DNA from 2 places in the Micromonospora sp. NPDC051924 genome. Region 2 is predicted to be linked to the other one. Evidence: riboswitches for the same ligand, from Rfam matches in the RefSeq annotation. Region 2 holds a riboswitch; the other holds the start of a gene.
What was found. Region 2 has a riboswitch for cyclic di-AMP ahead of ACZ6S5_RS28450 (C40 family peptidase). Riboswitches for the same ligand answer to the same signal wherever they lie in the genome.

Region 1: linked by a shared signal. The riboswitch ahead of ACZ6S5_RS20075 (coiled-coil domain-containing protein) and the one ahead of ACZ6S5_RS28450 (C40 family peptidase) in region 2 are both predicted to bind cyclic di-AMP.

Annotation. Positions count from the first base shown of each region.
Region 1 covers NZ_JBVJJA010000024.1:71,989-75,453, reverse strand. Annotated here, with positions in the region: gene ACZ6S5_RS20080 (YibE/F family protein) at 53-1,363, shown strand; cyclic di-AMP (ydaO/yuaA leader) riboswitch at 1,518-1,648, shown strand; gene ACZ6S5_RS20075 (coiled-coil domain-containing protein) at 1,654-2,670, shown strand; gene ACZ6S5_RS20070 (carbonic anhydrase) at 2,740-3,417, opposite strand.
Region 2 covers NZ_JBVJJA010000046.1:23,109-26,573, reverse strand. Annotated here, with positions in the region: gene ACZ6S5_RS28460 (pyridoxamine 5'-phosphate oxidase family protein) at 1-283, opposite strand, end outside; gene dcd (dCTP deaminase) at 362-940, shown strand; gene ACZ6S5_RS28450 (C40 family peptidase) at 986-2,020, opposite strand; cyclic di-AMP (ydaO/yuaA leader) riboswitch at 2,033-2,168, opposite strand; gene ACZ6S5_RS28445 (N-acetylmuramoyl-L-alanine amidase) at 2,404-3,465, shown strand, end outside.

The sequences.
Region 1 (3,465 bases), on a different contig from region 2:
ACCGACCGATCGGGTGACACCTATCCCGCTGTGAATCGTTGGGAGACTCGCGATGGGCGCCGACCACACTCGTCCCGCACCGTCCGCCCCGCCGGGCGTGCGGCGACTGCTCGTCGCCACGGTGGTGCCGCTCTTCGCGATCACGGTGATCGCCGCGCTGGTGCTCTGGCCCCGCGACACCCGGGAGCCGGCGAGCGGCCCGGACCTGCCGCGCTACCAGGGCACGGTGACCCGGGTGGTGACCGAGCCCTGCCCGGTGACGCCGGAGACCCCGGAGGGTGGTCCGGGCGGGTCCGAGGGTCCGTGCGGCACGGTCACCGTCGCCGCCGAGCAGGGGCCGGACGCCGGCCACCAGGTCGAGGCACCGGTCCCGTCCGGGCCGGGCGCGCCCCGGGTCGAGGTCGGCGACAGGATCATCCTGGTCGAGCTGACGGACCCGGCCGACCCGGCGACGAAGAGCTACAACATCGCCGAGCACCAGCGGGGTACGCCGCTGGTCTGGCTGGCCGTGCTCTTCGCCGTCGCCATCGTGGCCTTCGGCCGCTGGCGCGGGCTGGCCGCGCTGGGCGGTCTGGTCGCCAGCTTCGCCGTCCTGCTCGGCTTCGTGCTCCCCGGGATCGGCGCCGGCCAGCCGCCGCTGCTGGTCGCTATCGTCGGCGCCGCGCTGATCATGTTCGTGGTGCTCTACCTCACGCACGGCATCACCGCGCAGACCTCGGTGGCGGTCCTCGGCACCCTGGGCAGCCTGGTGCTCACCGGGGTCCTCGGCACGTTGGCCACCGCGGCCACCCACCTCACCGGCTTCGGCAGCGAGGACGCCACCACGCTCTCCATGTTCCAGCGGGACGTCGACCTGCACGGGCTGCTGCTCGCCGGCATCATCATCGGCTCGCTGGGCGTGCTGGACGACGTCACGGTCACCCAGGCGGCCACGGTCACCGAACTGGCGCACGCCAACCCGGGGCTGTCCCGGCGCCAGCTCTACCGGGCGGCCACCCGGGTGGGCCGGGCGCACATCGCGTCCACGGTCAACACCATCGTGCTGGCGTACGCGGGCGCGTCGCTCCCGCTGCTGCTCCTGCTCGTCGCCGACTCCCGGCCGGTCGGCGAGATCCTCACCAGTGAGTTCATGGCCCAGGAGATCGTCCGCAGCGCGGTGGCCACGCTCGGCCTGATCGCCGCCGTACCGCTGACCACCGGGCTGGCCGCGATGGTCACCACCGCCGGCCGGGGTGGGACCGCCAGCACGCCGGCCGGACCGGGCGGGCCGGTGACGCCGCGTCCGCCGGCGGCGCGGCACGACGTCCTGGCGGCGCTCGGGGAGCGGCACGGGCCGGAAAGGACCACGGAGCCGGCATGGTGACACTCCGCAGCGTGACCACCGATTTCAAACGCGACGCTGGTCACGCAGGGCCACGACGAAATAGGGCTTCTGGTCGGCTTCCGGACGTAGAACCCCGCACGCACTCTCGGGTAACCTCGCTCCCGGTCACCGCCGAAGGCGCGCAGCGGCGCCAGCGGTGCCACCGCCCAATCGCCCACGGGCGAGCCGGGGAACCAGGTACCTGGGGTGAATCCGCGCCAGCGGTAGGGGCCACTTCCGTCCCGAACCCGGCAGCTAACCCGGTCGGCGGTCGACGGAAGGGAACACTGTTGACGGCACCCCTGCGCCGCTGGTTGACACCCCTGGTGGCCGTGTTCGCCGCGTGCGCCGTCCTCGCCGGGCCCGCCCCGGCGCTGGCCGCGCCGACCAACCCCGCGCCCGCGGAGCACGAGGAGGACGGCGACCTCCTCATCACCGACGCCATCGCCCAGGCGAACAAGAACTACCTCCAGGCGAAGAACAAGCTGGAGAAGTCGAAGAAGCGCCAGCTCCAGCTGGCCCTGGAGGTCCGGGCGGCGCAGCAGCAACTCGACGCGCTGAGCCCGCAGGTCACCGCGATCGCGGCGCAGTCCTACCGGACCGGCCGGCTGGGTGCGATGACCATGCTGCTGGAGAGCAACACGCCCGACTCGTTCGTCCGCCGGGCCGCCGCGCTGGACGAGCTGAACATGGTGAACGCGCAGAAGCTCGCCGAGGTCAACGCGGCGAAGAACCGCGCCGAGCAGGCGAAGCTCGCCCTCGACGCCGAGGTGCGCGAGCAGCAGAAGCAGACCAACGTGATGGCCCGCGAGAAGGCCGAGACGGAGAAGGCACTGAAGTTGGTCGGCGGCATCGGCTTCACCGGCGGTCTGGTCTCGGCCACCTCCCCGGTTGCCCGGATGGGGCCCGGTCGGACGGCCGACGGCGACTGGAAGCCGGAGTCGTGCAGCGAGAACGACCCGACCACCTCCGGCTGCGTCACCCCGCGCACGCTGCACGCGTACAAGGAAGTGCGACGGGCCGGCTTCAATCGCTTCGCGGGCTGCTACCGCTCCGGTGGGCCGTGGGAGCATCCGAAGGGCCGGGCCTGCGACTGGTCGCTGCAGAAGAGCGGCTTCTCTCCCTGGCACAACAACGACACGCGGATGTACGGCAACAACGTCGCCGCCTTCCTCATCCGCAACGCCGACCGGCTGGGCATCTACTACGTGATCTGGAACCGGCAGATCTGGTTCCCGGCGACCGGTTGGAAGTCGTACAGCGGACCATCCAACCACACCGACCACGTGCACATGTCGCTGCTGTAGCGACCTCGTGCACCGGCAGGGGCCGTCCCGCACGTGCGGGACGGCCCCTGTGGCGTTTCCGGTATCGGTTCAGCCGGCGACGGTGGTGGGCGCCGGGTCCGTGGCCGCGGCCGGGCCGGGCAGCGTCGGGGTCGGCGTGCGGGCCGGTACCTCGGCCACCGTCCGCACCTCGCCCGCGCTGAGCCGGTACGACATGCCGACCACCCCGCACCGCCCGGCGGACACCCGCTCGGCGAGTACGGCGGAGCGGGCCAGCATGGCCTCCACGGTCTGCGCGATGTGGATGTCGACGATGCCGTCGACGTCCTCGACGCCCTCCCGGGCGGCCCGCAGCAGGCTGGGGGCGACGGCGTCCACCAGCGCGCCGAGGTGCCCGGCGGCGGACGTGCCGGTGCGCACCGACTCGCGGGCGGCCTGCACCGCGCCGCAGGAGTCGTGGCCGAGCACCACGACCAGCGGGGTGCCGAGGACGGTGACCGCGTACTCGACGCTGCCGAGCACCTCGGGCCCGACGGTGTGCCCGGCGGTACGGACCACGAAGAGGTCGCCGAGGCCCCGGTCGAAGATGATCTCGGCGGCGAGCCGGGAGTCGGAGCAGCCGACGATCACCGCGAACGGGTGCTGGCCGTCGGCGACGGCGGCGCGGTGGCCGGCATCCTGATTGGGATGGCGGGGGGCGCCGGTGACGAACCTGCGGTTACCGGCGGACAGCTCCGCGAGTGCCTGTTCCGGAGTGGTCGGCGTCAATGCAGTGCCTTCCTACGACCTGGTCGACCCGGCCGACGGCGGAGGCGG
Region 2 (3,465 bases):
GGGCCCTGCCGGCCACGTACGCCTCGTCGTCGCTCTCCTCCGGGGGGAACGAGTGCAGCGCGTAGCGGCCGTCGCGTTCGAGGTCGCGACGCTTGGGCGAGTCGATGACGAAGCAGTAGAGCCCGTCGTCGGTGATGACCGGGGCGACCGGATGGACCCGGGGGCCGCCGTCGGCGCGGACCGTGGCGAGGTAGCCGAAGCCCGGCCCGTACTGCTGCAGGAGAAGGCGGATCTCGTCGGCGAGTCGGGGCTCGTCGGCGGCGAATTCGGACCAGGAAGCCATGCGAACATTCTATCGAACAGGTGTACGAAGATGTAGTCCGACACGCAGGTCACCCGTACCGGTCGCTATGGTGTTCCGATGCTGCTCTCCGACCGCGACCTGGTCTCCGAGATCAAGGCGGGCACGCTCGCGCTGGAGCCCTTCGAGCCCACGCTGGTGCAACCGTCCAGCATCGACGTACGCCTGGACCGGCTGTTCCGGGTCTTCAACAACCACCTTTACACCCACATCGACCCGGCGGTCCAGCAGGACGACCTGACGTCGATGGTGGAGGTTCCCGAGGGCGAGCCGTTCGTGCTGCACCCGGGCGAGTTCGTGCTCGCCTCGACCCTCGAGGTGATCTCGCTGGGCGACCAGCTCGCCGGCCGCCTGGAGGGCAAGTCCAGCCTGGGCCGGCTCGGGCTGCTCACCCACTCGACGGCGGGCTTCATCGACCCGGGCTTCTCCGGCCATGTCACGCTGGAGCTGTCCAACGTGGCGAACCTGCCGATCACCCTCTGGCCGGGCATGAAGATCGGCCAGCTCTGCATCTTCCGGCTCTCCTCGCCGGCCGAGCACCCGTACGGTTCCGCGGTCTACGGGTCGCGCTACCAGGGGCAGCGCGGGCCGACGCCGAGCCGGTCCTGGCAGAACTGGCGGGTCTGGCCGACCCGCTGAGGAACGATGCAGGGGCCCCCGCGTCGCGGGAGCCCCTGCGGACCGTCAGCCCGGTCGGCCGTAACTGTTGATCTGGCCGTCGTCGACGCGCTTCATGGTGATCGGCTTGCCGGACTGGGAGGCGTGCACCACCCAGCCGTTACCGACGTACAACGCGACGTGGTGCAGGTCGCTGTAGTAGAAGACCAGGTCGCCTACCTGTAGCTCGCTGCGGCTCACCCGCCGGGTGACGTCGTGCTGCTGGCGCGCGTTGTGCGGCAGCGAGACACCGGCCTTGGCCCAGGCGGCCATGGTCAGGCCGGAGCAGTCGTAGTGGTCCGGCCCGGCGGCGCCCCAGACGTAGATCTTGCCGATCTGGGCGCAGGCGAACTTGGCCGCGACCCCGCCGGGGCCACCCGGGTAGCCGGCCGGGCAGGGCGCCGGACGCAGCGGCCCGCCGCCCCCGTTGCCGTACACCTTGAGCCGCAGCTTCTGGAGCCGGGCGATCTCGGCGTCGATCTGCTTCTTCTGCGCCGCGAGCTGGGCCTCGGTACGGGCCAGCTTGGCGATCATGTCGTCCAGCGGCTGCTTCTTGGCGGCCAGCTGGTCGCGCAGCTCGGCCACCGTCTGCACCTGCTGCTGCTGGCGGTGCGCGAAGCGGTCGAGCAGTTCCAGGCTGTCGACCACCTCACCCGGGGAGCGGCTGCCCAGCAGCGCGTTCACCGTGGAGAGGTTGTCCCCCTTGTAGGCGTCGGCGGCGAGACCGCCGACCTGCCCGAGGGCCTGGTCGACCTTGGCCTGCAGCGGGGCGATCTGCTTGGCCAGCGCGGCGGCCTGCTTGCGGTTGGCGGCGAGGTCCTCGCGGGTGGCGTTGACCTTTTCGATGATCGGTTCGAGCTTGTTCCAGTCCCGGTCGATCTGGGCTTCGATCTCGGCGACCGACGGGTCTGCGTGGGCCGCCGTGGCGCCGCCGGTCAGGATGACGGCGGTGCCGACCAGGGCGGCGAGGGCGGTGGTGAAGCGGGACCAGCGTGAACGCGGCGCAGCCGTCAGCCGGTCGAGTGACCGCGCCGACGGCGGCCGCGGGGCATGGTTAGCCACCGGGCTCCGTACTCCTTCTTCCGGACCGCCTACCGGGTTAGCTGACGGGTTCGGGCAGGAAGGGAGCCGCCCTACCGCAGAGGCTGCGGATTCACCCCAGTTACCTGGGTCCCCGGCTCGCCCGGAGGCGACTCGGCGGTGTCCGACCGTCACCACCCGGGCTGGGCGATGAAACTGCCGGCCGACGATTGACCAGAGTAGAGATCGCCGTTATCAAGACGCAACTCACGCGGCCGTGACACTCCGTACGCGAAGTTGCGGCCACGATCCGGAGGATGAAGGTTTTCTTCAGCGGGTTTTACCAGCCGGAAAGGTATTGACCGCAAGGCGGGTGCGGAGTGAGGGTGGGAACGCAGTGACCCCCATCCCTGTCTGGAGGTTCGATGCACCTCTCACCCCCGCCGTCGGGCAGACGGATACTGCTGGCCGCCGCCGTCGCGGCGGCCACCGCGCTCGCGACCACCGGCCCGGTGGCCGCCGAGCCGTCCAGCGCCGACACCGCCGACCGGCAGCAGCAGTACGCCGGCGCGGCCGACGAGTACGGCGTGCCGCAGAGCGTCCTGCTCGGCGTCTCGTACCTGGAGTCCCGCTGGGACACCCACCCGGGCCAGCCCAGCACGAGCGGCGGCTACGGCCCGATGCACCTGACCGACGCCGAGCAGGTCGCCTCGACCCCGTCCAGCTCACACGTGGACGAGAACGAGGACCCGCGCGGCGACGACTCCCGCCCGCTCACGCTCGACCCGACCGTCGCCGCCGCGCCCTCCGGCGACGTGCTGCCGCAGGCGTCCCTGCAGACCGTCGACGCCGCCGCCGCGCTCACCGGCATCCCGGTGGAGACGCTGCGTACCGACGCCGTCGCGAACATCCGGGGCGGCGCGGCGCTGCTCGCCTCGTACCAGAAGGATCTGGGCGGGCCGGTCGGCGCCGGCAGCGACCCGGCGGCCTGGTACGGCGCGGTGGCCCGGTACTCCGGCGCGGACACCGAGGACGCCGCGGCGGCCTTCGCCGACGAGGTGTACGACCAGATCGGCCAGGGCGCCAGCCGGACCACCGACGACGGCCAGCGGGTGACCCTCGCCGCCGCCGCCGTGACGCCGGACGAGTCCGGGCTGCACAAGCTGGGCCTGCGCCGCGCCGAGCGGCCGGACGGCCTGGAATGCCCGGTCCGGCTCGCCTGCGAGTGGATTCCCGCCCCGTACGAGAAGTACGGCCCGGGCGCCGGCGACTACGGCAACCACGACCTCGGCGCGCGGCCGGCCCAGCAGAAGATCGAATACATCGTCATCCACGACACCGAGGGCTACTTCGGCCCCAGCGTGAAATTGGTCCAGGACAAGACCTACCTGGGCTGGCACTACACGCTGCGCTCGGTGGACGGCTACGTCGCCCAGCACATCAAGGCCAAGGACGTCGGCTGGCACGCCGGCAACTGGTACGTGAAC